3 regions of the Kitasatospora sp. NPDC059577 genome follow, and region 2 is predicted to be linked to each of the others. Evidence: riboswitches for the same ligand, from Rfam matches in the RefSeq annotation. Region 2 holds a riboswitch; each other region holds the start of a gene.
The links. Region 2 has a riboswitch for S-adenosylmethionine ahead of ACFV0O_RS34660 (IclR family transcriptional regulator). Riboswitches for the same ligand answer to the same signal wherever they lie in the genome.
Positions count from the first base shown of each region.

Region 1 (9,366 bases), on a different contig from region 2:
GGCGACGAAGGCGGCGAGCTGGTCGATCTCGGCCTGCGTGTAGATGTTCTTCTTGCGGGGGACCTGGGCGCCGGGCTGCTGGGCCGGCATGCGGCCGGTGCCGACCTGGAAGTCGACAGCGGCGGAGCCGACGCCGACCAGGCTCGGACCGTCACTGCCGCCCTGGCCGTTCAGGCCGTGGCAGGAGGAGCAACCGACGGCGAAGAGCTTCTTGCCCTCATCGATCGCGAGCGACTGCGCGGCGACGTCGGCCTGCGCCTTGTCGGCGGGAGCGAACGCGGCGTACAGCCCCCCGGTTGCCGCCAGGGCGAGAAGTAGGACGACCAGCGCCGCCAATGGGTGGCGCCGTCGTGCGGAGAGCTTTTTCACGGAATAACCCCGGTGTCAGGATCTGGTCGACTGGTGGGTGCACCCGGCGGCCGGTCTGGCCGGCACGAGGCTGCCTGTCTAGGGCTGCGCGCGCGGTCGGTCGGTGGGAGCGTCGGCACCGGCAGAAGCGGCCCGTCGCCGGTGAGGGCGGGGGCCGCAGCCGGTGGCCAGCGACCTGATCAGCTGGTTACTTGATCAGGTAGATGGTCGCGAACAGGCCGATCCACACGACGTCGACGAAGTGCCAGTAGTACGACACGACGATCGCGGCGGTGGCCTGCTCGTGCGTGAAGCGCTTGGCTGCGTACGTCCGTCCCAGGACCAGCAGGAAGGCGATCAGACCACCCGTCACGTGCAGGCCGTGGAAGCCGGTGGTCAGGTAGAACACCGTGCCGTACGGGTCGGAGGACAGCGACAGGCCGTCCTTCTTGACCAGCTCGGTGTACTCGTAGACCTGGCCGCCGATGAAGACCGCGCCCATCATGAACGTGATGATGAACCACATGCGGAGCTTCTTCACGTCACCGCGTTCGGCGGCGAACACGCCGAGCTGGCAGGTGAGCGAGGAGAGCACCAGGACGGTGGTGTTGACCGAGGAGAACGCCACGTTGAGGGCGTGGGCCTTCTCGGTCCAGAACTCGGCCCCCTTGACGGAGCGGAGCGTGAAGTACATCGCGAAGAGGGCCGCGAAGAACATCAACTCGGAACTGAGCCAGACGATCGTTCCGACGCTGACCATGTTCGGCCGGTTGACCGATCCGTGCGCGTGCCCGGTTTCTACTGCTGTTGCTGTCGCCACGACGGACATTATGTCGGTCCCTTATTCCGTCTTCACGCCGGGGGGTGTCCCTCGGAGTGTCCGGTGCGTGCGGTATGCCCGCTTGGGGGCCGGCGGGGTGCCCGGATGGGGGCTGAGCAGCGGCGTGTCCCTTTTCTGACGGTTCCTCGGAGCGGCCTGCGACCCCGTTGCCCGGCGCGTCGCTGCACGGTCGGAGCAGCCGCGGGAGGTAGGGGGAGCGGCCCGGGTCGGCCGTACGGGTGGACCGGGCGGGTCAGGGTGACGCGCCGTCCTCCGGGCGGGTGAGCCCAGGGCGCGGCGGCTTGAGGAGGAACGTGCGCGAGGGGCACTCGGCGGAGGGTGATCGGGAGTAGCATCCGGATCAGGCGAACGTGGTCCGGATCACACTTGAGGGAGCAGGGCCCATGGCGTACACGACCGATGAGACGCTCACCGTTCTCGTCTACAGCGACGACCGCAACACCCGCGAGCAGGTGCTGACGGCGCTCGGCCGCCGGCCCGCCGAGGATCTTCCCGAGCTGTCCTACCTGGAGTGCGCGACCACCCCCGCGGTGCTCAAGGCACTGGAGAAGGGCGGCGTGGACCTCTGCGTGCTGGACGGCGAGGCCGTCCCGGCCGGCGGGCTGGGGCTCGGGCGGCAGTTGAAGGACGAGATCTACGGCTGCCCGCCGGTGCTGGTGCTGATCGGCCGGCCGCAGGACTCCTGGCTCGCCGCCTGGAGCCGCGCCGACGCCGCGATCTCCCACCCGGTGGACCCGGTGGCGCTGGCCGAGGCGGTCGCCACCCTGCTGCGGGCGCGGCTGGCGAAGCGGGCTCCGGCCGCTCGTTGAGCGGTCCCGTCTCAGTAGTAGAGAAGAGGGGGCCATCGGCGCCCCGCCGCTCGATAGGCTGGCTCCATCCGTACGGACGTCCCCCGGAGCGGGGGAACCGACAACAGCTGGAGTCAGCCATGGTGAACGTGAACCCTGCGAACGGCGGTAGCGACCCCGCGCAGGTGGTCCGCTCCTGGCCGGACCTCCTGTCGGCGCTGTTGAAGGGGGAGGACCTCGACCGCTCCTCCACCGCGTGGGCGATGGACCGGATCATGAGCGGCGAGGCGTCCCCCGCCCAGGTGGCCGGCTTCATGATCGCCCTGCGGGCCAAGGGCGAGACGGTCGACGAGGTCAGCGGTCTGGTGGACGCGATGTACGCGCACGCCGAGCCGCTGGACGTCCCCGGCCCCGCGGTGGACATCGTCGGCACCGGCGGCGACCGCGCGAAGACCGTCAACATCTCCACGATGTCGGCGATCGTCGCGGCGGCGGCCGGCGCCAGGGTGGTCAAGCACGGCAACCGGGCCGCCTCCTCGTCGACCGGGTCCTCGGACGTGCTGGAGAAGCTCGGCGTGGCGCTGGACCTCCCCGCCCGGCGGATCGCCGAGGTGGTCGAGGAGGTCGGCCTCACCTTCTGCTTCGCGGCGAAGTTCCACCCCTCGATGCGGCACGCCGCCACCGCCCGGCGCGACCTCGGGGTGCCGACCGCCTTCAACATCCTCGGCCCGCTGACCAACCCGGCCAAGGTCACCTCGCACGCGGTGGGCTGCTTCGACACCCGGCTCGCCGGGCTGATCGCCGGGGTGCTCGCCCGGCGCGGTTCGACCGCGCTGGTCTTCCGCGGCGACGACGGACTGGACGAGCTGACCATCACCACCACCTCGCGGGTGTGGGTGGTGCGCGACGGAGTGGTCACCGAGACCTCCTTCGACCCGCGCGAGGTCGGCATCGAGCTGGTCGGCATCGAGACGCTGCGCGGCGGGGACCCGGCGTTCAACGCCGAGGTCGCGCGCCGGCTGCTGGCGGGGGAGCGCGGGCCGGTGCGGGACGCCGTCCTGCTGAACACGGCGGCGGCGCTGGTCGCGCTCGACCTGGGCGACGCGCCGCTGGCGGAGCAGCTCGCGGCGGGCATGGCGCGGGCCGCGGAGGCCATCGACTCGGGTGCGGCGCAGGAACTGCTGCGGCGCTGGTCGGAGGCCACCAGCCGGAGCTGAAGCGGTGGTCGGGAGCCCGTGCCGGTGCGCCGGCGCGGGCTCCCGGCGTCCGCGGAGGAGGGAGGGCGCGTGCGCTGTCCGGATGGTGGATACCCGTTTGACCGCCCGCTGGACGCGACCCTAGAGTCGACGGCAGGTCATGAGTGACAGCGTCAAGCCCCAGCTTGCTGTCCGGCAACCCTCCGTCCGTGGCGGGGTGCCCTGGGTGAGGACCGGGTCGCCACGGCACACCGTCCGTGCGGCAAGCGCGGACGCCCGACGACTAGCACTCCCGGGGTCCCCATACCCCGAAGGAGTGCATCCTCATGTCCCTCGCCACCGAAACCTGCGCCCCCCTCGCCGTCCTCGGCGCCGACGTCCAGGTCCCGCTCGCCAGCGGTGAGAAGGTCGGCTACGCGGCGCTCGACTACGCGGCCAGCGCCCCGGCGCTCCAGCGGGTGTGGGACGACGTCGCCGCCTACGCGCCGTACTACGGCAGCGTGCACCGCGGGGCCGGCTACCTCTCGCAGCTGTCCACCGACCTCTTCGAGCAGAGCCGCCACACCGTCGCGGGGTTCCTCGACCTGCGCGAGGGCGACCAGGTGGTCTTCACCCGGGCCACCACCGACTCGCTCAACCTGCTGGCCTCCGCGGTTCCGGCCGGCACCCGGGTGTTCGCCTTCGAGACCGAGCACCACGCCTCGCTGCTGCCCTGGGCGCACGCCGGACTGGACGTCACCTACCTGCGCGCGCCGCGCTCGCGCGCCGGGGCGGTGGCCGCTCTGGACGCCGCCCTCGCCCAGGCGCCCGAAGGCCCGAAGCTGCTCTGCGTCACCGGCGCCTCCAACGTGACCGGCGAGCTGTGGCCGGTCGCCGAACTGACCCGGACCGCGCACCGGCACGGCGCCCGGGTGGTGCTGGACGCCGCCCAGCTGGCCCCGCACCACCGGGTCTCGGTGCGCGAGCTGGACGTCGACTGGATCGCCTTCTCCGGCCACAAGCTCTACGCGCCGTTCGGCGCCGGGGTGCTGGCCGGCCGGGCGGACTGGCTGGACGCGGCCGAGCCGTACCTGGCCGGCGGCGGCGCGACCCGGACGGTGGCCCGGGAGACGGACGGCTCGGTGGCCGTGGAGTGGCACACCGGCCCGGCCCGGCACGAGGCCGGTTCGCCGAACGTCATCGGCGCCTACGCGATCGCCTCGGCCTGCCGGGCACTGGGCGAGGCCGGCTTCGACGCGCTGGAGGCCCGCGAGCGGCAGCTGGTCGACCGGCTGACGGCCGGGCTGGCGGAGATCCCCGAGGTCAGGGTGCTGAACCTGTTCGGCGCCGGCTCGGCGCGGGTGGGCGTGCTGTCCTTCGTCGTCCGGGACTGGAACAGCTCGCACTTCTCGGCCGCGCTGTCCGCCGAGTACGGCATCGGCGTGCGCGACGGCCTGTTCTGCGCCCACCCGCTGGTGCGCACCCTGCTCGGGGACGAGGACGTCGCGCCCGGTCCGGTCTCCGAGTGCGGTGCGCCGGAGCCCTCGCTGCCGGGCGAGCGCAGCCTGAACGCGATCCGGGTCAGCTTCGGAGCCGGGACTCCGGACGAGCACGTCGACCGCTTCCTGACCGCCGTCCGCGAGCTGGTCACGGACGGCGCGGCGTGGAACTACCGCAACGAGGGCGGGCGTTGCGTCGCGACGGTGCAGGTCGACCGCGGCCGCCGCGAGGGCTGAGCCGGAGGCGCCGCTACTCGTCCAGGCCGAGGGCGAAGGCCGCTTCCAGGTCGTGCTGGGAGTAGGTGCGGAAGGCGATCTGGGTCTCGGTGTGGGCCACGCCCGGGACCTTGTTGAGCCGGCCCGGGATGACCTCGGCCAGGTCGTCGTGACGGCGCACCCGGACCATCGCGACCAGGTCGTACCCACCGGTCACCGAGTAGACCTCGCTGACGCCCTCGATGGAGGCGATGGCCTCGGCGATCTCCGGGATGCGGTCGACACTGGTCTTGATCAGGACGATGGCGGTGATCACTGTTCCGGCTCCTTTGTGGGGTGCCGCCAGCGTATCGGGCGTCAGCCGGGTCGTCTCGGGGGGTGGCGGACCACGGTGCAGGCGTAGAGGAACCCGGCCGAGAAGCCGATCACGTGGACCAGGTAGGCCACCCCCGGGCCCGCCGCGTGCACCGACCACCACTGCAGGGCGAACCAGAGGCCGAGCACCAGCCAGGCCGGGAAGCGCAGCGGCAGGAAGAACAGCAGCGGGACGAGGGTCGTCACCCGGGCGCGCGGGTGGAAGCGCAGGTAGGCGCCCAGGACGCCGGAGATCGCGCCGGAGGCGCCGATGAGGACCCGGGTGGAATCCGGCGAGTGCGCCTCGGCGAGCGCGAAGCCGTACGCGGCCAGGCTGCCGACGGCCAGGTAGAAGACGGCGTACCGGGCGCGGCCCAGCCGCCGTTCGACGGTGGGGCCGAAGACGTGGAGGAAGAGCAGGTTGCCGAGCAGGTGCAGCCAACCGGCGTGCAGGAAGAGGCCGGTGAGGGCGGACAGCGCCGGGTGCTTGCCCGGCGTCGGGGCGGCCGGGCAGCCGGGGACCGGGTCGGGGGCCTCGGCGAGCTGTTCGGTGGTCAGCGATCGTCCGGTCAGGAGTTCGGCCGGGACCGCGCCCCAGCGCTGCTCGTACCGCTGCTCCGCGCAGACCCGGGTCTGGCCGGTGCCGTACAGCGGATTCAGCCCGGCGGCCGGGCCGAGGAGGAAGACCAGGGTGTTGACCGCGATCAGGGCGTAGGTGACCGCCGGGGCGGCCGCCTCCGGCCGGTCTCCCCGCTCGGCGGTGTGGTCGGGGGCCGCGAGCGCCATGCGGCCAAGCATCCCTCCGGGCGCCGCTGGTGACACGGCGGTTTACGGCAGGTGGACTAGCCCCGCTATTCCGCTGACCGGTGGTCGCGATGGTTGCCCCAGGCAATAGGCTTGGCACGGGCATTCCCGCCTCCCGCCGCCGACGCCGGGGCTCCGGGGGGAGCGCCTAGCCCACGCAGGGACCACCCGAGAGGACCCCCGATGACCGTCCCCGCCCTGACCGCCGAGACGCGCTGGCGCTGCACCCTGTGCGGCAACCTCACCCGCTTCGACGTGACCCGCACCGCGCGGGTGACGGAGTTCCTGCACTTCGACCTGGCCGGCGACTCCGAGGTCGAGGAGACCGAGGTGCTGAGCGAGACCGTCGAGTCGGTGCGCTGCCGCTGGTGCAACGCCGTGGACCAGGTCGAGCTGGTGGCCCGTCCGGGTGCCGAGGGCGCGGAGGCCCCGACCGAGCAGGGCTGATCACCGCGGAGCGGCGGGCGGTGCGCGGCGCGCCCGTCCGCCGCACGGGACAATACAGACAAGACACACGGAGCGTGACGACAGGGGGCAGTCGCGGCCGTACCCAGCCGGAAACAGGATCGGAGCCGAGGACGTGGTGGACGCAGCGAAGGAGCCCGGCGAAGCGCAGGGGCTTCGGCCCGCTGCGCAGACGCCGGACGCCGGGACGGGAGCGGCGGAGAGCGCCGTGCCCGCAGCCGGTGAGCCAGGGGTCGGCGGGTCCGGGCACGGCGGTGCGGAGGGCTTCGCGGCGGAGGGCGCCTCGTCCGGTGCCTCCGACGCGGCCGGCTCCCCGACCCCCTCGGAACTCCCCGGGTTCTCCGGCCCCGCCGCGGAGCGCGCCGTCGAGAAGCTGGACCGGCCGCTGCCCGAGGGGGTGCGCCGTCGCGTGGTCGGGTTGGCCTCGGACGCGCTGGGCGGCCTGCCGCCGGGTGAGCTCCCGCAGAGCCTGCGTCAGTACGTGAAGTTCACCCCGGCGCGGCGGGCCAAGTACGCAGCCACGGCGCTGGCGGCCGCGCTGGAGGCGGAGCCGGCCTTCCGGGTGCGGATAGCGGAACGGCTGCGGTTGGGGCAGCCGGACCTGGTGCGGGCGCTGGAGTCGGGCAGCGTCCCGGGCGCCGCCGATCCGATGGACGTCGCGGCCGCCGCCTACCTGGTGCGTTCGGCGGGCTGGAGCCGGCTGGTCGCCGAGGTCGGCGAGGAGGCCGAGCGGGCCGGCGCCGAGGACGCGGCCGCCGAGGCGTCCCGGCTGGTGGAGAAGCTGCAGGCGGAGCTGGCCGAGGTGCGGGCCGCCGCGCGGGCGGACCTGGAGCGTCAGCGCGCGGAGTCCGAGGGCGTCCGGCGGGAGGCCGAGTCGCTGCGCAAGAAGGTGCGGTCGCTGGAGAGCGACACCCGTCGGGCGCAGGCGGAGACGCGCCGGGTGGCCGGGGAGCTGGAGGCCCTGAAGGCCCAGGGCGCGGCCGAGCGCAGCGCCGCCGAGACCGAGGCGCGGCGGCTCAGGCACCGGGTCTCCGAGCTGGAGACCGCCGCCGAGCAGGGCCGCCGGTCCGCCCGCGAGGGGCGCAGCGTCGAGGACATGAGGCTGCGGCTGCTGCTGGACACGATGTTGCAGTCGGCCCAGGGGCTGCAGCGGGAGCTGGCGCTGCCGGTCTCCCAGATCCGCCCGGCGGACCTGGTGGAGGCGGTGGTGCCGGGGGCGGCCTCGCCGCACGACGTGGCCCGGCGGGGGCTGGCCGAGGACGACCCGGCGCTGCTGGACCAGCTGTTGGCGATCCCGCAGGTGCACCTGGTGGTGGACGGCTACAACGTGACCAAGACCGGTTATCCGACGCTGCCGCTGGAGCAGCAGCGGATCCGGCTGCTGGGCGGGCTGGCGATGCTGGCGCAGCGCACGCAGGCGGAGGTCACCTGCGTGTTCGACGGGCAGGACCTGGACGTTCCGGTGATGATGGCGCCGCCGCGCGGAGTCCGGGTGCGGTTCAGCCGGACCGGGGAGACCGCGGACGAGCTGATCCGCCGCCTGGTGCGGGCGGAGCCGCAGGGCCGTCCGGTCGTGGTGGTGTCCGCCGACCGGGAGGTCGCGGAGGGCGTGCGGAAGGCGGGCGCGCGCCCGGTGGCGTCAGTGCTGCTGCTGAACCGGCTGGCCCGGCCCTGAACCGGGCCGGGCGGGATGACGCCTGCTCAGCGCCGGTTTCGCAGTGGTGTGCGGGTCCGGTGAAGTCGGTGTGGGAAACGGAGTTCACGCCTTCGGGGGAGTGGCAAAACCGGTAGATCCGCACTAGGGTCTGCCGTCAAACCTATTTTCCGGAATCTCATCCAATCGGGTGAGTCCGTTGGAAGAAGGAGCCGGTCCCTTGGCCTCCCACCGCCGTCCCAAGCAGCCGAGCCGCGCGCGGGTCTCCGTGCTCACCGCTGCCGCTGCGACCGCGGTCGCCCTCTCGGCCCAGGTGGCCGCCCACGCCGCGCCGCAGCCGAACAAGACGGACGTCAAGGCGCAGATCGACCAGCTCCAGGAGGAGCAGGAGCAGGCGGCGGAGAAGTTCAACGGCGCCAAGGAGCGGTCCGACCAGCTGCGCAAGCAGGCCGACCAGCTGCAGGACCAGGTGGCCCGCGGCCAGGAGCAGATGACCCAGCTGCAGGGCGGGCTGGCCGAGGTCGCGGGCGAGCAGTACCGCACCAACGGCATCGACCCCTCCGTCCAGTTGATGCTCTCCTCCGATCCGTCCGGCTACCTCCAGAAGGCCTCCACCGTCCAGCAGGCCAGCGCCAGCCAGGCCGAGGCGCTCAAGGGGCTGCTGGACCAGCAGCGCCGGCTGGACCAGGAGAAGTCCGAGGCCGCCGCCGTGCTGGCCTCCCTCGACACCACCACCAAGGACCTGAACCAGGCCAAGGCGGACGTCAACACCAAGCTGCAGGCCGCCCAGGACCTGCTGAACTCGCTCAGCGCCGCCGACCGCGCCGCGCTGAAGGCCCAGCAGGCGCAGGACGACCGGGCCTCGCGCGGCAGCGACCGGGTCGACCTGAGCAACCTGCCGCCGGCCAGCGGCTACGCGGCCGTGGCCGTGGCCAAGGCGATGAGCAAGCAGGGTTCCCCGTACGTCTGGGGCGCCACCGGGCCGAGCACCTTCGACTGCTCCGGGCTGATGCTCTGGGCGTACGGCCAGGCGGGCGTCTCGCTGCCGCGCACCTCGCAGGAGCAGGGCCACTACGGCACCGCGGTGCCCGGGCTGGCCGCGGCGCAGCCCGGCGACCTGGTCATCTACGGCGGCGACATGCACCACGTCGGGATGTACATCGGCAACGGCATGGTGGTCCACGCGCCGCACACCGGTGACGTGGTGAAGGTGATGAAGGCC
Region 1 is NZ_JBHWBZ010000006.1:5,262-14,627, forward strand. It holds gene ACFV0O_RS07830 (c-type cytochrome) at 1-369, opposite strand, end outside; gene ACFV0O_RS07835 (heme-copper oxidase subunit III) at 557-1,177, opposite strand; gene ACFV0O_RS07840 (hypothetical protein) at 1,573-1,998, shown strand; gene trpD (anthranilate phosphoribosyltransferase) at 2,118-3,194, shown strand; SAM riboswitch class IV at 3,330-3,448, shown strand; gene ACFV0O_RS07850 (aminotransferase class V-fold PLP-dependent enzyme) at 3,500-4,888, shown strand; gene ACFV0O_RS07855 (Lrp/AsnC family transcriptional regulator) at 4,902-5,183, opposite strand; gene ACFV0O_RS07860 (rhomboid family intramembrane serine protease) at 5,225-6,007, opposite strand; gene ACFV0O_RS07865 (hypothetical protein) at 6,209-6,472, shown strand; gene ACFV0O_RS07870 (NYN domain-containing protein) at 6,864-8,165, shown strand; gene ACFV0O_RS07875 (NlpC/P60 family protein) at 8,365-9,366, shown strand, end outside.
Region 1: another riboswitch for S-adenosylmethionine. It lies ahead of ACFV0O_RS07850 (aminotransferase class V-fold PLP-dependent enzyme); the one in region 2 lies ahead of ACFV0O_RS34660 (IclR family transcriptional regulator).

Region 2 (9,366 bases):
GGCCTGGGGCGGGCGTCGGGCGCTCCGGAGGTGCGGGTCGCGGCCCTGACCAACGGGCTGTTCGTCGCCCTGGGCCCCGACGAGGGCGCCAGGTTCCAGCCGGTGGGCGCCGCCCTGCGGTTCGAGCAGACGGCGGACGTCCTCCACCTGGTGCACCGGCTGCGCGCCGGTGAGCTCGACGGGCCGCGGGCCCTGGCCGAACTGGACCGGATCCGGCGGGCGCCGGCCCACTGGCCCACCTGGGTGGCGGACCTCGGGGCGCTGCCGGTCGGGGTGGGCGTCTGCCTCTTCCTGCAGCCGGCGGCGGCGAACGTGCTGGCGGCCGGGCTCGGCTCGCTGATCGTGGTGGGGCTGACCGTGCTCGCCCGGCGGATGCCGTACCTGCGGCCGCTGCTGCCCGTCACCGCCGGGTTCCTGGTCTCCCTGCTGGTCCTGACGCTCGCGCGGGCCTCGCTGCTGGACGGCCCGCTGCGGACGATCGTGGCCACGCTGGCGATCCTGCTGCCGGGCGGGCTGCTGGTCACCGGACTGTCGGAGATCGCCGCGGGTGCGGCCAGTGCGGGTTCGGCCCGGCTGGTGTCCGGCGCGGTGCAGCTGACGCTGTTCCTCGCGGGGCTGGTCGCGGCCGCGACCGCGACCGGCATGCCGGCCTCGGCGCTGGCCAACGTCCAGGTGGCGAAGCCGAGTTGGTGGGTGATCGGGCTGGGGCTGGCGATCGCGGTGGCCGGGCTGGTGGTCAACGTCCACACCCCGCCCTCGGCCGTCCCGTGGATCGTCGTGGTGATCGCGGTGAGCGCCACCGTCCAGGTGACGGTGGGGATGGCGCACGGCGCGGCGATCGGCGGCCTGGCCGGGGCGGTCTCCGCCGCGTGCGCGGCCACCCTGGTGCACTGGCTGCCGGGCGGTCCGCTCTGGCAGGTGCTCTACCTCCCGGCGTTCTGGATCGTGGTGCCGGGCTCCTTCGGCCTGCTGAACACCGCCCAGATCGAGGTCGGCAACGGGGCGCAGGCCGTGCTGGCGGCCGTGTCGGCGCTGTTCGGGGTGTCGATCGGCACCCTGATCGGCTCGGTCATCGGCCGCATCCCCCGCCCCTCCCTCGCCGTGCTGCAACCCCGGGGCTGAAACGGGGCCGAACCGGGGCCGCGCCCGGGCCCCGGACCGCGGCCCGACCGGGCCGAACCGGCCGAAGCGGGGCGCGGCGCGGCCCGGTTCGGCCGGGCGTGACCGGCGCGAAAAGGGGCCGGGAGCCCCGGTCAGGCATGGCACAGGGCCTCGGTGAGGCGGTCGGCCGCCTCGACGACGGCCCGGGAGAGCTGCGCACCCGGGTGCCGGGTGAGCCGTTCGATCGGGCCGGACACGGAGACGGCGGCCACGACCCGGTTGGACGGTCCGCGGACGGGCGCGGAGACGGAGGCGACGCCGAGTTCGCGCTCGCCGATGGACTGCGCCCAGCCGCGGCGCCGTACGCCGCTGAGCGCGGTGGCGGTGAACCGGGCACCCTGCAGGCCGCGGTGGAGCCGCTCGGGTTCCTCCCAGGCGAGCAGGACCTGTGCGGCGGAGCCGACCTTCATGGGGAAGGTGATGCCCACCGGAACGGTGTCGCGCAGGCCGGAGAGGCGTTCGGCGGCGGCCACGCAGATCCGGATCTCGCCCTGCCGGCGGTAGAGCTGGGCGCTCTCGCCGGTGATGTCCCGCAGGTGGGTGAGGACCGAGCCGGCGGCGGCCAGCAGGCGGTCCTCCCCCGCCGCGGACGACAGCTCGCCGAGCCGGGGGCCGAGGACGAACCGGCCCTGCATGTCCCTGGTGACCAGGCGGTGGTGTTCGAGTGCCACGGCCAGCCGGTGGGCGGTGGGCCGCGCCAGTCCGGTGGCGGCGACGAGTCCGGCCAGGGTGGTGGGACCGGCCTCCAGGGTGCCGAGGATCGAGGTGATCTTGTCGAGCACGCCGACACCGCTCGCGTTCTGCATGGATGGGTACTCCGTCTCAGATCCCGTGAGCGGCGGGCGGGCCGTGCTCACGGAGGCTCCCCGCGGGGAGCGGGGGGGTGGTCAGCGAGGACGGGCCGGAGAAGTCGGCCGATTGCCTGCGCCGGGCACGAGACGGGTACGCGAAAGGGCCGGGGCGGGAAGCGCCCGGGCGAAGGACAGCACAGAGAGCACCGTGTCTCCTCATCTTTCCCGCGCCACAGTGGCGGCAGGCCGGAGTTGGCACTGATCCCGGACGGCACGGCGCGTACTTCGGACGCCGGGTCGACCGGGGAGCTGCCGGGGCTTCGTAGGGCCGGTCCCTCCACCCCTCTGGATGATTCGCCAGGAACCATACAAGATTCCCCGGGCCGCTCGCCAAACCTCCCCCCACCGCGCACGGGAGACGGGCACGCCGCACCGCCGGGCGCCGCCCGCCGTGGCGCGCACCCGCCCCCCGGCCGGTGCCGGCCATCGGCCGCCGATATCTATCGGATCTGCTACGGTCGTATTCATGAAGAACGATCCCGGCTCTCCGGCCACCCCGACCGAGCTCCGGATGCCGCTGGACACCAAGCTGGTCGTCTGGGCCTTCTGCGGTGCGGCCGGAGCCGGTCTCGGCTTCGCCGTCCCCTGGCTCCTCGGGTTCGCCGCCCGGCACCCGATCCCGTACGCGGACACCGTGCGGTTCCTCGGCTCCTTCGACTCCCCGGCGATGGTCGTCGGACGGCCGGTACTGCTGGCCGTCGCCGGCCTGGTCGCCGGGCTCCTCCTCACGTACCACAGCGCCACGCTGCGCATCTCGGACGAGGACATCACGATCACCGAGGGCGACGACACCCGCGTCATCACCCGTGACCAGGTCGGCGGGGTCTTCCGCCACGGCGGCAAGGTGCGGATCGAGTCGCCGGTCGGGCGCGTCCTCTTCGACGACGACGTCGAGGGCGGCAAGGCCGCGATCGCCTCCGCCTTCCGGCGCCACGGCTACCCCTGGGAGGGCGCCTGACCCCGCGTCGGCGGGGGCGCCGGGCCGGTCGGACCGGCCGCCGCACCCGGGGCGGCCGCCCCGCCCGCGGTCCGCGGGAGCGCCCGCCCCGGTGTGGCACAGTGGCCGCACGCCCCGCCCGGGGACGCGCCGTCACGAACCGAGGACTCCCGTGCCCGAATACAAGCCCGCGCCGCGCACGGTCGTCGAAGCCTGCTTCGACCCCCGGGGCACCGCCTCGCTCGACTACGTCTACGACGTCGCCGCGGCGGCCGGCCTCGCGGACCAGCCGGTGCGGCTCGCCGTCCGCCGGCTGGAGGCGGCGGGCGTGCTGCGCCAGGAAGGGCGGGGCCGCAAGGGCCGCCTCCACCTGACCGACGCGGGCCGGCTGCGCACCGACGCGGATGCCCGGTTCGTCGCCCTCGCCTACGCGCAGGACACCGGACTCGCCCCCTGGGACGGACTCTGGCGCCTCTACGCCTTCTCCGTCCCCGAGCAGCGCCGGGCCGAACGCGACGCGCTCCGCACCGCGCTGACCCGGCTCGGCGGCGTCCCGCTCGCGCCCGGGACCTACGTCAGCCCGCACGACCTCGTACGGGAACTGACCGACGAGACCTCGCGGTCCACCGTCGACACCTACCTCATCACCGCGGAGGCCACCCGCCTCACCGGCCCGGGATTCTCCGACCCGGCCACCACCGCGGAACGCCTGTGGCCCGCGGCCGACACCCTCGCCGCGTACGGCCCGCTCGCCGACGCCCTCGGACACCCCGTCGAGGACGCCCCCGCCGGCGGCCCGACCGGCACCCCGCACGGCTCCACCGGACTCGTCGCCACCGCACTGCGCCTGGCCGACGCGTTCGGCCACGCGCTGGAGCACGACCCGCTCCTCCCCCCGGAGTTGCGGCCCTCCCCCTGGCCGCCCGCCCGCCTGCGGCACGCCTTCCAGGAGCGGTGGACCGCGATCCGCGAGCAGGCACCGGACCTCTCGCTCTTCCGCGCCTTCGACCCGCCCGCGGCCGAGCGGGGCTAGGGTCCACGTCCGCTCCGGCGGCGCCCGACGCCCGCGGTCGGCGTCACCCGTCCAACAGGCCCCGGACGGCGGCGAGTTCCTCCGCACCCGCGTGCACGGCGGCCGCGATGGAGTCCAGGCTCCCGGCGCCGACCGGGATGCGCACCGGCAGCGGGGTGTCGGCGGCGACGATCCGCAGGACGTCCCGGGCGAAGTCCTCGGGTCGGCTGACCGTCGGCAACTGCGCCATCCCGCGCAGCTGTTCGCGCATCGGCTCGGTGGCGTCCCGGTAGAGCGCGGAGCGGTCGGCGGCATCGGTGAGCGAGGTGCCGTAGCGGGTGGCGTAGCCGGCGGGCTCCAGGGCGGCGACCCGGATGCCGAACGGCGCGGCCTCGGCGGCCAGGGCCTGCGTCATGCCTTCCAGCGCGTGCTTGCCGGTGACGTACGCGGCCAGGCCGGGGAAGGACATCCGGCCGGCCAGCGAGGAGACGTTGAGGACGTGCCCGCTGCCCTGGGCGCGCAGCACCGGCAGCACGAGCCGGGCCAGCCGCCAGGGGCCGACCACCAGGGTCTCCAGCTGGTCGCGCAGTTCCTCGTCGCCGACCTCCTCCACGGTGCCGAACACGCCGTTGCCGGCGTTGTTGACCAGGACGTCCAGGCCGCCGAGCCGGTCCACCGCGGCGGCGACGGCGTTGCGGCACTGCTCGGCGTCCCGTACGTCCAGTGCCAGCGGCAGGATCCGCCCGCCGTGGCGCCGTCGCAGGTCCTCCAGGGCGGCGGGCTTGCGGGCGGTGGCCACCACCTCGTCCCCCGCCTCGGCCGCCGCGGCGGCCAGGGCCTGCCCCAGTCCGGACGAACAGCCCGTCACCAGCCAGCGCCGTGCCATGGGGTGCCTCCTCCGCGGATCCGGAATCGTCCGCGCCACGGTGCCAGAGCGGGGGGCGGCTGCCCAGGCACGCGGACGGCCTCCGCAGGGCGCACGGACGCGGGGGGGGGGGGGGGGGCGCCCACCCCCCCCCCCCCGCCCCCGGGATCACGGCCGTCCGGGCACCGCCCGCCCCGCCGTCACCAGCGGTCGTGCACCTGCGGCCGGATCCGGCGGTCGTACAGCTCCCGCACCGCCGCCAGGGTGGCCGGCGGCAGCGGCGCGAGGCCGGCGGCGGCCGCGTTGGCCCGCGCCTGCGCCACGTTGCGGGCGCCGGGGATCACCGTCGTCACGCCCGGCTGCTGGACGATCCAGCGCAGCGCCGTCTGGGCGGCGGTGGCGCCCTCCGGCGCGAGCGCGGCGAACTCGGCGGCCGCCTCGACGCCGGTGGCGAAGTCCACCCCGGAGAAGGTCTCGCCCTGGTCGAAGGCCTCGCCGTGGCGGTTGTAGGTGCGGTGGTCGTCCGCCGGGAAGACGGTGCGTTCGCTGTAGCGGCCCGAGAGCAGCCCCGAGGCCAGCGGCACCCGGGCCAGGATCCCCACGCCGGCCGCCTCGGCGGCGGGCAGCACCCGCTCCAGCGGCTTGAGCCGGAACGCGTTGAGGATGATCTGCACGCTCGCCACGCCCGGGCGCGCGATCGCGGTCAGCGCCTCCGCGCAGGTCTCCACGCTCACCCCGTACGCGGCGATCCGCTCCTCCGCGACCAGGGTGTCCAGCGCGTCGAAGACCTCGTCCGAGGAGTAGACGGGCGTCGGCGGGCAGTGCAGCTGCACCAGGTCGAGCCGCTCCACGCCCAGGTTGGACCGTGAACGGTCCGCCCAGGCACGGAAGTTCGCGAGGTGGTAGTGCTCGGGCCGCTGCTCGACCCGGCGGCCGAACTTGGTGGCGACGAAGACCTCGGCGTCCGGGCGGTCCTTCAGGAAGCGGCCGATCAGCCGCTCGCTGCGCCCGTCGCCGTAGACGTCGGCGGTGTCGAAGAGCGTGACGCCCGACTCCACGGAGGCCTCCAGCACGGCCAGGGCGTCCTCCTCACGGACGTCCCCCCAGTCCGCGCCGAGCTGCCAGGTTCCGAGTCCGACGATCGAGACGGGCCGGCCGGTGCGGCCGAGTACGCGCTGTTCCATGGGACGAGCCTCTCACGTCGATCGCCGCGGCGGCCGGTCCGCGCGTGCGCCCCGCCGCCGTCCGGGACCCGGGCGAGCGGCGCCGCCGGACGGGAGCGGCCCCGGCGGCTCCACGGGCGGATGTGCGCGCAGGTGCGCACGGGAACGCCCTACGATGGGCGGATGAGCACCGGCACCGATCGAGCAGATGCGCATCGCTCGCAGCAGCGGGCCGAGGAGCGCCTGGACGTCGCCGCGTCCGTGCTGACCCTGCTGGCCGACCGGACCCGGCTCGCCCTGCTGGAGCGACTCGGCCGCGGCGAGGCGGACGTCACCACGCTGACCGGGGCCACCGGCGCCGCCCGGCCGTCCGTCAGCCAGCACCTGGCCAAGCTCCGGCTGGCCGGCCTCGTCGCCACCCGCAAGGAGGGCCGGCGCGTGGTCTACTCGCTGCGCCACGGCCACCTGCGCCGGCTCGTCGACGAGGCGCTGAACGTCGCCGACCACCAGATCGGCCACCTGCCGCCGCACGACTGACCCGCGTCGGCGGGGCGCACGCGCCGGCAGGCACACGCCCGGGCGGCGCACGCGCCGACCGCACCGCACGGCCGGGGCCGAGTTTCGACGAATAGGTGCACAGGTACGCACTTGTTTTTATGATGGGCTGACCACCCCACGGCCCACCGGGACGACGCCCATGCTCTCCGTGCTGCGCAACCGCACCTACCGCCACCTCTTCACCGCGCAGGCCGTGGCCCTGGTCGGCACCGGCCTGGCCACCGTGGCGCTGTCCCTGCTGGCCTACCGGATCGCCGGCAACGACGCCTCCGCCGTCCTCGGCACCGCGCTGGCGATCAAGATGGTCGCCTACGTCGCCGTGGCCCCGGTCGCCGGCGCGCTCGCCGGCCGGCTGCCCCGGCGGACCCTGATGGTCGCGATGGACCTCACCCGGGCCTGCGTCGCGCTCGCCCTGCCGTTCGTCGACCGGGTCTGGCAGGTCTACGTGCTGATCCTCCTGCTCCAGGCCGCCTCCGCCGCCTTCACCCCGACGTTCCAGGCCACCATCCCGGACGTGCTGCCCGCCGAGCGTGACTACACCGACGCGCTGTCGATGTCCCGGCTGGCCTACGACCTGGAGTCCCTGTTCAGTCCCGCGCTCGCCGCGCTGCTGCTGTCGGCGGTCTCGTACGACTGGCTGTTCGCCGGGACTGCGGTCGGGTTCCTGGCCTCCGCCGCCCTGGTCGTCTCCGCCGTCCTGCCCAAACCCGCCCCGGTCGAACGCACCGGCGGCGGCCACGCCCGGGCCGCCCTGGGCGCCCGCCTGTTCCGGGCCACTCCCCGGCTGCGCGCCCTGCTCGCCCTGGACCTCGCGGTCGCGGCCGCCGGCGCGATCGTCTTCGTCGACACCGTCAACGTCGTCCGCGACCACTTCCACCGCCCGGCCGGGGCCGTCTCGCTCGCGCTCGGCGCCTACGGCGTCGGCTCGATGCTCACCGCGCTCCTGCTGCCCCGCGTGCTGGCCCGGGTCGGCGACCGCGCCGTCATGCTGCCCGCCGCCTTCGCCCTGCCGGCCGTCCTGGCGGCCGTCACCGCGATCTCCGCCGCCCCGACCGGCACCGGGACGTGGGTGGCCCTGCTCGCCGCCTGGGCGCTCGTCGGCGCCGGCAGCTCCGCCGTGCTGACCCCCGGCGGGCGCCTCATCCGCCGCTCGGCCGCCGACGCCGACCTGCCCGCCGCGTTCGCCGCCCAGTTCTCCCTGTCGCACGCCTGCTGGCTGCTCACCTACCCCCTCGCCGGATGGCTCGCCGCCGGCGCCGGACTGCCCGTCACCGCGGTCGTCCTCGGCGGGGTCGCCCTGGCCGCCGCGACGGGCGCCGCCGCCCTGTGGCCGGCCCGCGACCCCGAGGAGCTGGAGCACCTGCACACCGACCTGCCCGCCGGCCACCCGCACCTCGCCGACGCGCACGCGACCGCGGGCGGCGCCTGGCGGCACGACCACCACTACGTCATCGACCGCCACCACCACACCTGGCCCCGCCCGGCGGGCCGCCCCCACGCCACGGCGGGCTGACCCGGGGGCCGGTGCCGGCCCGACGGGATCGGCCCGACGGGTCGGCGTCAGCCGACCGCCCGGGCGGGCCCGACCGACAGGGCGTCCGGTACGAGGGCGCCCGACCCTCCCTCCGGACGGCGGGTGCGGTGCTCCGGACGCCCCTGTCCGGGCCGTCAGAACCACTCGGGCCGGCACTCCTCGGCCGTCCGGTCGAGGCTGTCGAGCAGGTCGAACTGCGGCCCGGTGCGCGGCAGTTCGACCCGGAAGAAGTACCGGGCGGCCTGCCGCTTCCCCTCCCGGAAGGCGTCGGTGCCCGCGCCGAGCGCGAGGAACTGCTCCAGCCAGATCCAGGCCAGCACCACGTGGCCGACCGCCTCCAGGTAGACGGTGGCGTTGGCCAGCGCGACCGCCGGGTCGCCGGTCGCCCACAGCGCGGCGGTGGTCCGCCCGATCCGGGCCGCGGCGGCGTCCAGCCGGGCCGCGAACCCGGCCGCCTCGCCGCCGGCCGCCGCGGCCCGCGCGGAGGTCGCCGCGAGGGTGTCGAGGAGCAGCCGCAGCCCCGCCCCGCCGTTCATCACGACCTTGCGGCCGAGCAGGTCCAGGCCGTGGATGCCGTGGGTGCCCTCGTGGATCGCGTTGAGCCGGTTGTCGCGGTAGAACTGCTCGACGTCGTACTCGCGGGTGTAGCCGTAACCGCCGTGCACCTGGATGGCGAGGTCGTTGGCGGCCAGGCACCACTGCGACGGCCAGCTCTTGGCGATGGGCGTCAGCACGTCGAGGAGCAGCTCGGCGCGGGACCGGTCGGCCTCCTGCTCGGCGGTGGCCTCCTCGTCGAGCAGCCGGCTGCAGTACAGGCCGAGGGCGAGTGCGCCCTCGACGTAGCTCTTCTGCGCCAGCAGCATCCGGCGCACGTCCGCGTGCTCGATGATCGGCACCTGCGGGGCGTCCGGGTCCTTGGCGCCGAGCGGGCGGCCCTGCGGGCGGGTGCGGGCGTAGTCGAGGGCGTGCAGGTAGCCGGTGTAGCCGAGCGCGGTGGCGCCCTGGCCGACGCCGATCCGGGCCTCGTTCATCATGTGGAACATGTACGCGAGCCCGTGGTGGGCCTCGCCCACCAGGTGGCCCACCGCGCCCGGGGCGCCGCCGGGGGTGTACCGGCCCTCGCCGAAGTTGAGCAGGGTGTTGGTGGTGCCGCGGTAGCCCATCTTGTGGTTGAGGCCGGCGAGCACCACGTCGTTGCGTTCCCCGGGCGCGCCGTCCGGCCCGACCAGGAACTTGGGCACGACGAACAGCGAGATGCCCTTCACGCCGGGCGGACCGCCGGGGA
Region 2 is NZ_JBHWBZ010000065.1:27,076-36,441, forward strand. It holds gene ACFV0O_RS34655 (threonine/serine exporter family protein) at 1-1,122, shown strand, start outside; gene ACFV0O_RS34660 (IclR family transcriptional regulator) at 1,254-1,967, opposite strand; SAM riboswitch class I at 2,166-2,308, opposite strand; gene ACFV0O_RS34665 (hypothetical protein) at 2,479-2,970, shown strand; gene ACFV0O_RS34670 (transcriptional regulator) at 3,122-3,982, shown strand; gene ACFV0O_RS34675 (SDR family oxidoreductase) at 4,026-4,847, opposite strand; gene ACFV0O_RS34680 (aldo/keto reductase) at 5,027-6,010, opposite strand; gene ACFV0O_RS34685 (ArsR/SmtB family transcription factor) at 6,173-6,526, shown strand; gene ACFV0O_RS34690 (MFS transporter) at 6,687-8,060, shown strand; gene ACFV0O_RS34695 (acyl-CoA dehydrogenase) at 8,216-9,366, opposite strand, start outside.

Region 3 (9,366 bases), on a different contig from region 2:
GGCTTTCCTCGACCCGGTACTACCAGCTGCTGAACGCGCTGCTGGACCGGGAGGAGGCGCTGGCGCACGCCCCGGTGCTGGTGAACCGCCTGCGGCGGGTGCGGGCCGCCCGGCGGGAGGCCCGCTGACGCGGGCGTTCGACGCGGGCGTTCCGTGCCGGGACCGGGGGTAAGGGCCTCGGTATGGGATTCGAAGAGACGTGGGTGCCGGGGACCGAGGCCGGGCGGGACGGGGTGCGGGCGATCCTGCGGGCGCCCCGGGACACCGTGATCGGCCTGGACTTCGACGGGACCCTGGCACCGATCGTGGCCGACCCGAGCCTGGCCCGCGCGCACCCCGGGGTGGCCGGCGCGCTGCGGGTGCTGGCATCCGAGGTGCGGGCCGTGGTGGTGGTGACGGGACGGCCTGCGGCGCTGGCCGTGGAGTACGGGGGACTGGCCGGGGTGCCCGGGGTCGTGGTGCTGGGACACTACGGCGCCGAGCGGTGGGAGGACGGTGAGCTGACGGCGCCTCAGGTGCACCCCGGGGTGGCGGGTGCGCGGGAGGCGTTGCCCGGGGTGCTGGCGCGGTCCGGGGCGCCCGAGGGCACCGGCCTGGAGGACAAGGGCCGTTCGGTCGCCGTGCACACCCGGCGGACGGCGGCGCCCGAGGAGGCGCTGGAACTGCTGCGGGCGCCGGTCGGGGCGCTGGCGGCCGAGCACGGACTGGTGGTGGAACCCGGCCGGCTGGTGCTGGAACTGCGGCCGCCGGGCGTGGACAAGGGGGCGGCGCTGACCGGCTTCCTCCGGGAACGGGCCGCCGGATCGGTGCTGTACGCGGGGGACGACCTGGGGGACGTGGCGGCCTTCGCGGCGGTGGAGAAGCTGCGGGGCGAGGGGATGGCCGGGCTGCTGGTGTGCAGCGCGGCGGTGGGGGACGCACCGGTGCGCGAACTCGCCGACCGGGCGGACCTGGTGGTCCCGGGCCCGGCCGGCGTGGTGGAACTGCTGGAATCGCTGGGTCAGGCGCTCACAGCGCGTTGAGCTGGTCGAGGAACCACTGCTGCGGGGGGAGCGCGGTGGCCGCCGCCGCGAGGCGCTTGGTCCGGTCGGCGCGTTCCGCCTCGGGCATGGTGAGGGCGGTGTGCAGTGCGTCGGCGGTGGCGATGACGTCGTACGGGTTGACCGTCAGGGCGTCGTCGGCGAGTTCCGCGTAGGCGCCGGCCTCCCGGGAGAGGACCAGGGCGCAGCCGCGGTCGGAGACCACGGGGACCTCCTTGGCCACCAGGTTCATGCCGTCCCGGATGGGATTGACCAGGGCCACGTCGGCCAGGCGGTAGGCGGCCAGGGAACGCGGGAAGTCGTCGTCGACGTGCAGGATCAGCGGCTTCCAGGTGGGGGTGGCGAACTCGGCGTCGATCTCCCCCGCGAGGCGCCGGACGGCCGCCGTGTAGTCCCGGTACTCGGCCAGGTCGGTCCGGGACGGGTAGGCGAACGCGATGTGGACCACCCGGTCGTGCCACTCGGGGCGGGTGCGGAGCAGGTGCCGGTAGGCCTGGAGGCCGCGGACGATGTTCTTGCTCAGCTCGGTGCGGTCGACCCGGACGATGGTGCGGCGGTCGCCGACGGCCTCGCGCAGGATGGCGAGGCGCTCGTCCACGTCGGGCCGGCGGGAGCGTTCGCGCAGGAAGTCGGCGTCGGCACCGAGGGCGTGCACGCCCAGGCGGGTGGTGCGGCCGTCGTGGGTGACGGTGAGCGCCTCGTGGTCGACGGCGGCGCCGAGCAGGTCCTCGCAGCAGGCGGCGAAGGCGCGGGCCCAGCGTTCGGTGAGGAAACCGGCCCGGTCGGCGCCCAGGATGCCGGTGAGGACGTCACGGCCGACGTCGTCGGGCAGCATCCGGTAGTACTCGGGCGGGGCCCACGGGGTGTGCGAGAAGTGGCCGATCCGCAGGTCGGGACGGGCGGCGCGGAGCAGGGCCGGGGCCAGGGAGAGGTGGTAGTCCTGCACGAGCACCGCGGCGTCCGGGGCGGCTTCGGCAGCCAGCGCCTCGGCGAAGGCCGCGTTGTAGGCCCGGTAGGCAGCCCACTCGGTGCGGAACCCGGCGTCGAAGGCGGGCGCGGTGGGGGTCGCGTAGAGCAGGTGGTGGACGAACCAGAGGGTGGAGTTGGCGACGCCGTTGTAGGCGCGGGCGAAGGTCTCGGGGTCGATGTCCAGCATCCGGACGGCCTGCCCGCCGACGTCGTGGCCGGCCAGGTCGAGGCGGCCGTCGGGGGCCTGCGCGGCGGCTCTGCGGTCCGCGGCGTTGAGGGCCGCGCAGACCCAGACGGCGTTCGGGTCGTCGATCGCGGAGAGGCCGGACACCAGCCCCCCGCCGCCGCGCCGCAGGGTCAGCGTGCCGTCGTCGGCGGTGCTGAAGGACACCGGTCCCCGGTTGGAGGCCACCAGGACGGGGGCGGTGCCGGTCGCACTCGAACGTTCGGTCGTGAGATCGCCCATGGTTGGGATGTTGCCGGGGCTCCGGCGTGGCAAACCCCTCAGTGCCGGGTGGCGTATTCGGGGACGGTGTGCATCGGGGGGCGTTCCAGGGCGGTGATCTCGTAGGTGCGGGGGGTGAAGATGGGGGTGTCCCCGGCCGGGGTCCGGGGGCGGGGGTCCGGGTCGCGGGTGAACTGGGTGAGCTGGGGGTGGACCAGGTCGGCGGAGGCCTTGAGCCGGTGGGCGCGGTCGAGGCGTTCGAGGGCGGTGCGGTAGATGGTGGCGGCCATCCGGCCGAGGGCCTGGCCGTCCTGGTGGCGGTGGTGCCGGACGCCGACGTCCACCTGGGCCAGGGCGTCCAGGCCGACCAGTTCCAACGCGTCTACCAGCAGGCCGAGTTCGACGCCGTACCCGGTCGGGAAGGGCAGCCGTTCGAGCAGTGAGCGGCGGGCCGCGTACTCGCCGCCGAGGGGCTGGACGAACCCGGCGAGCTCCGGCCAGTGGAGGTTGAGGAGGGGGCGGGCGACGAGTTCGGTGACGCGGCCGCCGCCGGCCGGGACGACGGCGCCGGACTCCGTCTCCAGCGGGCGGTCGTACATGGCCTTGACCAGGTGGATGGACTCGTCGGTCAGCAGGGGGCCGACGATGCCGGAGACGAAGGCCGGGTCGAACTCGCGCAGGTCGGCGTCCACGAAGCAGACGATGTCGCCGCGGGTGACCAGCAGCGAGCGCCAGAGCACCTCGCCCTTGCCGGGGGCGGCGGGCAGCCGGGGCAGGATGGCGTCGCGGTGCTCCACCCGGGCGCCGGCCTCGGCGGCGACGGCGGCGGTGGCGTCGACGGAGCCGGAGTCGACCACGACGAGTTCGTCGACGAGCGGGAGGCGTTCCATCAGTTCGCGGCGGACGGTGCGGACGATGTCGCCGACGGTGGCCTCCTCGTCCAGGGCGGGGAGGACCACGCTGACCGTGCGCCCGGTGCGCTCCTTGGCCGCGAGGAGGGTGCGGACCGGCCGGTCGGCGGCGCTCCAGGAGCGGCGGCGCAGCCAGGACGCCGCCTGCGGGAGCAGTGCGGGAGTCGGTTCGGCGGGCACGGAAGTCTCCTCGGCGGGTCGGGTGGGACGGGTCATCTCGCGTGGCGGACGGTCCCGTTCAGGATTGACGCCTTCGGATACAGTCTTCGTACAGCGGTCGGACCTTTGCACGCCGGGGTCACCGCTGAGCGCCACCACAATTTCACAAGCTCATCCAGAGGGACTGAGGGAACGGCCCGTTGACGTCCCGGCAACCTTCTCGCGCGGCTGTCGTCATACAGGCCCCGGCGGGACAGGTGCCAATTCCGGCCTGTGGCGCGACCGCGCTACGGGGAAGATGAGGAGAGAGGCCTCGCCATCATGGCTATCGACACTGTCGCACCCTCCCCCAGCCTTCGGCCGGGGGGACCCCGACCCGTGGACCTCGGCCCGGCCGCCGCGCTGTCCTGTCGCGAGTGTGGCACCCGCTTCCCGCTCGGTCCCAGCTTCGCGTGCCTGGAGTGCTTCGGCCCGCTGGAGATCGCCTACGAGTTCGGCAGCGAGGGCGCGGAGGAGCTGCGCAAGCGGATCGAGGCCGGTCCGACGTCCGTCTGGCGCTACGCGCCGCTGCTGCCGGTGCCGGCCGACGTGGCGTCCAAGCCGAACCTGAACCCGGGCTGGACCCCGCTGGTGAAGGCGGACAACCTGGGCCGGGAGCTCGGCTTCACCGCCCAGCTGCACATCAAGGACGACTCCGGGAACCCGACGCACTCGTTCAAGGACCGCGTGGTGGCGTGCGCCATCGAGGCGGCGCGGGCGTTCGGCTACACCACGCTGTCCTGCTCCTCCACCGGCAACCTGGCCGGCGCGGTGGGCGCGGCGGCCGCCCGGGCGGGGTTCCGGTCCTGCGTGTTCATCCCGCACGACCTGGAGCAGGGCAAGGTCGTCATGGCCGGGGTGTACGGCGGCGAGCTGATCGGCATCGAGGGCAACTACGACGACGTGAACCGCTTCTGCTCGGAGCTGATCGGCGACCCGGCGGGGGAGGGCTGGGGCTTCGTCAACGTCAACCTGCGGCCGTACTACGGCGAGGGTTCCAAGACGCTGGCGTACGAGATCTGCGAGCAGCTCGGCTGGCGGCTGCCGGAGCAGATCGTGATCCCGATCGCCTCGGGCTCGCAGTTGACGAAGATCGACAAGGGGCTGCAGGAGCTGATCAAGCTCGGACTGGTCGAGGACCGGCCGTACCGGGTCTTCGGCGCCCAGGCGGAGGGCTGCTCGCCGGTGTCGGCGGCCTTCAAGGCCGGCCGGGACGTGATTCGGCCGGTCAAGCCGGACACCATCGCCAAGTCGCTGGCGATCGGCAACCCGGCCGACGGCCCGTACGTGCTGGACATCGCCCGCCGCACGGGCGGCGCGGTCGAGGACGTCACGGACGCCGAGGTCGTGGCGGCGATCCGGCTGCTGGCGCGGACGGAGGGCATCTTCGCCGAGACCGCGGGCGGGGTGACCGTCGGCGTGCTGAAGAAGCTGGTCGAGACCGGGCAGCTGGATCCGGCCAAGGAGACCGTCGCGATCAACACCGGCGACGGCCTGAAGACCCTGGACGCCGTCTCCGACGCCGGGATGACCGCCGTCATCCGCCCGACGCTGGACTCCTTCCGCGCCGCCGGCCTCGTGTCCGCCTGAACCTCCCCCGTCCCGGCCCCGCCACCCGGGGGCCCGCCCCGCAAGGCCCCACCCCGCTAGGAGAGCCATGAGCGCCAACGTCCGCATCCCCACCATCCTGCGCACCTACACCGGCGGCGCCGCCGAGGTGACCGCCCAGGGCGCGACCCTGGCCGAGGTCATCGCCGACCTGGAGAAGAACCACGCGGGCATCGCCGCCCGCCTGCTGGACGACACCGGCAAGCTGCGCCGCTTCGTCAACGTCTACGTGAACGACGACGACGTGCGCTTCGCCGAGGGCCTGGCGACCGAGATCAAGGACGGCGCCGGCGTCTCGATCATTCCGGCGGTGGCCGGCGGCTGCTGAGCCGCGAATCCCCGCCATTCGGCCACCCGTGCGTACGGAATTCCGTTCTCCGTGCGCACGGGTGGCCGGTTGCATTCCGGCTGGAATCTTTCCGAGTCGAGTCGGAGTAGAGTGTCGCTCGGTTGGGAACAGGGGTTCCCTCTCGACCGCCCGCGCCGTTCCGCCCGGGCGCGTCCGGCCGGTGAGACCGGCCCGGCAATCATGTCAGGCCGATGTCAGAATTACCGCGGGGATTTGGGTAATTCGTCCGCTATGTCCGGCGTGAAATGCCGATATTTTTCCGATTCGGCCCGTCCTGTCCCTTGATCGGGCAGTGGAATTACCGGCGGTTGACCCTGTTGCAGAGGGCGTCGGTCCGGATACATTCAGCGGCGGTCGACGCAGTCACCCGCTCACCGGACGCCGTTCGGCGCCCCGCGCGGAGGGCTGCGGCGTGCACGGCTGCGCCCAGGGGGGGTTCCCCGGGCCGGCCTTCAAACCAACCCGGGCCCGCGACCTGCGGGCACGTGAAGGGCCAGCACAGCACTAGGGGAGTTCGGAATGGCTCAGGGCACCGTCAAGTGGTTCAACGCGGAGAAGGGCTACGGCTTCATCGCGGTCGACGGTGGTGCGGACGTCTTCGTCCACTACAGCGCGATCCAGATGGACGGCTACCGCACCCTCGAGGAGGGCCAGCGGGTCGAGTTCGAGATTTCCCAGGGACAGAAGGGCCCGCAGGCGGACATGGTTCGCGCGGCGGTCTGACCCCTTCCGACTCCAGGAGCTCGGCCCGGCCCAGGGCTGGTGACCACTCGCTTCTCGACGGGCCCGCACGACACGCGTCGTGCGGGCCCGTCGGCGTTCCCGGGTGTTCCCGGCGTGTTCCCGGCGTGTTCCCGGCGTTTCCGGCCGTTCCCGGACGGCCCCGGGGCGGGCTCCGCGGCGGCTCGCGGGTCGGCGGCGGGGCTTGCACTCGACCACCCGGAGTGCTAATCATTGGCGTTAGCACTCACAGCGTGAGAGTGACAGCGGACCGGGTCGGTGAGGCCCCCGGGAGCGGTAGGGGAAAAGACCCCCGCACACCAGGGCCGTCCGTCGCGGGCACCCCTTGGTCCGAGCAGTCGACCGTGTCCCGGAGGACCACTTCTGATGGCCAAGATCATCGCCTTTGATGAGGAAGCTCGCCGCGGCCTTGAGCGTGGCATGAACCAGCTCGCCGACGCGGTGAAGGTCACGCTCGGCCCCAAGGGCCGCAACGTCGTGCTGGAGAAGAAGTGGGGCGCCCCCACGATCACCAACGACGGTGTCTCCATCGCCAAGGAGATCGAGCTCGAGGACCCGTACGAGAAGATCGGCGCGGAGCTCGTCAAGGAGGTCGCCAAGAAGACGGACGACGTCGCGGGTGACGGCACCACCACCGCCACCGTGCTCGCCCAGGCCCTGGTTCGCGAGGGTCTGCGCAACGTCGCCGCCGGCGCCAACCCGATGGCCCTGAAGCGCGGCATCGAGAAGGCCGTCGCCGCCGTCTCGGACCAGCTGCTGGCCCAGGCCAAGGACGTGGAGACCAAGGAGCAGATCGCCTCCACCGCCTCCATCTCCGCCGCTGACACCCAGATCGGCGAGCTCATCGCCGAGGCCATGGACAAGGTCGGCAAGGAAGGCGTCATCACCGTCGAGGAGAGCAACACCTTCGGTCTGGAGCTTGAGCTCACCGAGGGCATGCGCTTCGACAAGGGCTACATCTCGGCCTACTTCGCCACCGACCTGGAGCGGATGGAGGCGACCTTCGAGGACCCCTACATCCTCATCGCCAACTCCAAGATCGGCTCGGTCAAGGACCTCCTGCCGCTGCTGGAGAAGGTCATGCAGAGCGGCAAGCCGCTCGTCATCATCGCCGAGGACGTCGAGGGCGAGGCCCTGTCGACCCTGGTCGTGAACAAGATCCGCGGCACCTTCAAGTCCGTCGCCGTCAAGGCCCCGGGCTTCGGCGACCGCCGCAAGGCCATGCTCGGCGACATCGCCATCCTCACCGGTGGCACGGTCATCTCCGAGGAGGTCGGCCTCAAGCTGGAGAACGCCGGCATCGACCTGCTGGGCACCGCCCGCAAGGTGGTCATCACCAAGGACGAGACCACCATCGTCGACGGTGGCGGCGAGAGCGACCAGGTCGCCGGCCGCGTGAACCAGATCCGCGCCGAGATCGAGAACAGCGACTCGGACTACGACCGCGAGAAGCTCCAGGAGCGCCTCGCCAAGCTGGCCGGCGGCGTGGCCGTCATCAAGGCCGGCGCGGCCACCGAGGTGGAGCTCAAGGAGCGCAAGCACCGCATCGAGGACGCCGTCCGCAACGCCAAGGCCGCCGTCGAGGAGGGCATCGTCGCCGGTGGTGGCGTCGCCCTGCTGCAGGCCGGTGTCGCCTTCGACAAGCTGGAGCTGGAGGGCGACGAGGCCACCGGTGCCAACATCGTCAAGGTCGCGCTGGAGGCGCCGATCAAGCAGATCGCGACCAACGCCGGCCTGGAGGGTGGCGTCGTGGTGGAGAAGGTTCGCAACCTCCCCGCCGGTCACGGCCTGAACGCCGCCACCAACGAGTACGTCGACCTGGTCGCCGTGGGCATCATCGACCCGGCCAAGGTCACCCGCTCCGCGCTGCAGAACGCCGCCTCCATCGCGGCGCTGTTCCTCACCACCGAGGCCGTCATCGCCGACAAGCCGGAGAAGGCCGCTGCGGCCGCCGGCGGCGGCATGCCGGGCGGTGACATGGACTTCTGATCCTGATCGTTCCGATCGGATCGGTGGTACCTCGTCCGCGTGGGCGGTTCCCTTCGGGGGGCCGCCCACGCGGCGTTTCGGCGTTGCGACGGGTCGACGGAGAATGGACGGATGGCTGCTGACGACATCGAGACCGCCCTGCACAACGCGCGGGCACTGATCCTGGCCGACCTCACCGCGCGGGACGTGGCGGACGCCGCCGTCGTCTCGCTGGTGGAGCAGGCCGTGACGCACCGCCGCTGGTGGCTGGAGCAGTGGCCGGACGGCACCGAGTACGTGCTCGGACTGGTCGCCCAGGACGTCCAGGACGCGCTGCTGGAGGCGTACGGGCGCTGGCCGCTGTGCAGCGAGTGCGCGGCCGACGGGGACCCGCACGCGCTGGGCGTGGAGCCGGAGCTGGGGCCCGATCCGCACTGGGTGTGCGGCAAGCAGGGCGCGGTGGTGGCGCCGGTCGGGAAGCTGCCCTAGTCCTCCAGCCGCTGGAGTTCGGCCGTCAGGTTGGCGCGGGCGGCGTCCGTGAAGCGCTCGTGGGCGGCGGGGGTGCGGTAGAGCGCGGGCAGGGCCAGGAGCCCGCGCAGGACGGCGGCGCGGCCGGCGCGGAAGTCCGGCTCCGGGACGAAGCCGTACTCCTCCCGGACGGCGGCCGCGTACGCCGCGTACGCCTCGGGGGTGCCGCCGAGGACGGCGAGGTCCGCGTCGCAGAGCACCTCGCCGTCGCGGTCGCCGGGGGCCGGGTCGTGGCCGACGGTGAGCAGGACCAGCCGCTCGACCTCGGCGACCCGGGCGGCGGGCAGGCCGGCGGCGGTGAGCGCGCGGACGGCCAGGGCGGCGCTGCGCTCCTCGTTCTCGGTGCGGTCGGGGCGGTAGACGGCGTCGTGGAACCAGGCTGCGAGGCGGACGGTGTCCGGGTCGCAGGCGTGCCCGGCGAGGTCGTCGACGTGCCGTAGGACCGCGCTCAGGTGCTCGGCTGTGTGGTAGCGGCGCTGGGGTTCCGACCAGCGGCGCAGCAGTTCCCGGCCGTACGGCCCGGGGTCGTCGGCGGCGCCGCAGCGGTGCAGCAGGGCGGTCCAGGCGGTGAGCAGGTCGGTCTCGGTGGTGGGCGTGTGCGTCGGCATG
Region 3 is NZ_JBHWBZ010000056.1:55,936-65,301, reverse strand. It holds gene ACFV0O_RS32360 (DUF3263 domain-containing protein) at 1-128, shown strand, start outside; gene otsB (trehalose-phosphatase) at 183-1,022, shown strand; gene ACFV0O_RS32350 (trehalose-6-phosphate synthase) at 1,009-2,475, opposite strand; gene ACFV0O_RS32345 (glucosyl-3-phosphoglycerate synthase) at 2,514-3,521, opposite strand; SAM riboswitch class I at 3,693-3,829, shown strand; gene thrC (threonine synthase) at 3,846-5,153, shown strand; gene ACFV0O_RS32335 (MoaD/ThiS family protein) at 5,221-5,499, shown strand; gene ACFV0O_RS32330 (cold-shock protein) at 6,040-6,243, shown strand; gene groL (chaperonin GroEL) at 6,628-8,250, shown strand; gene ACFV0O_RS32320 (hypothetical protein) at 8,362-8,718, shown strand; gene ACFV0O_RS32315 (hypothetical protein) at 8,715-9,366, opposite strand, start outside.
Region 3: another riboswitch for S-adenosylmethionine. It lies ahead of thrC (threonine synthase); the one in region 2 lies ahead of ACFV0O_RS34660 (IclR family transcriptional regulator).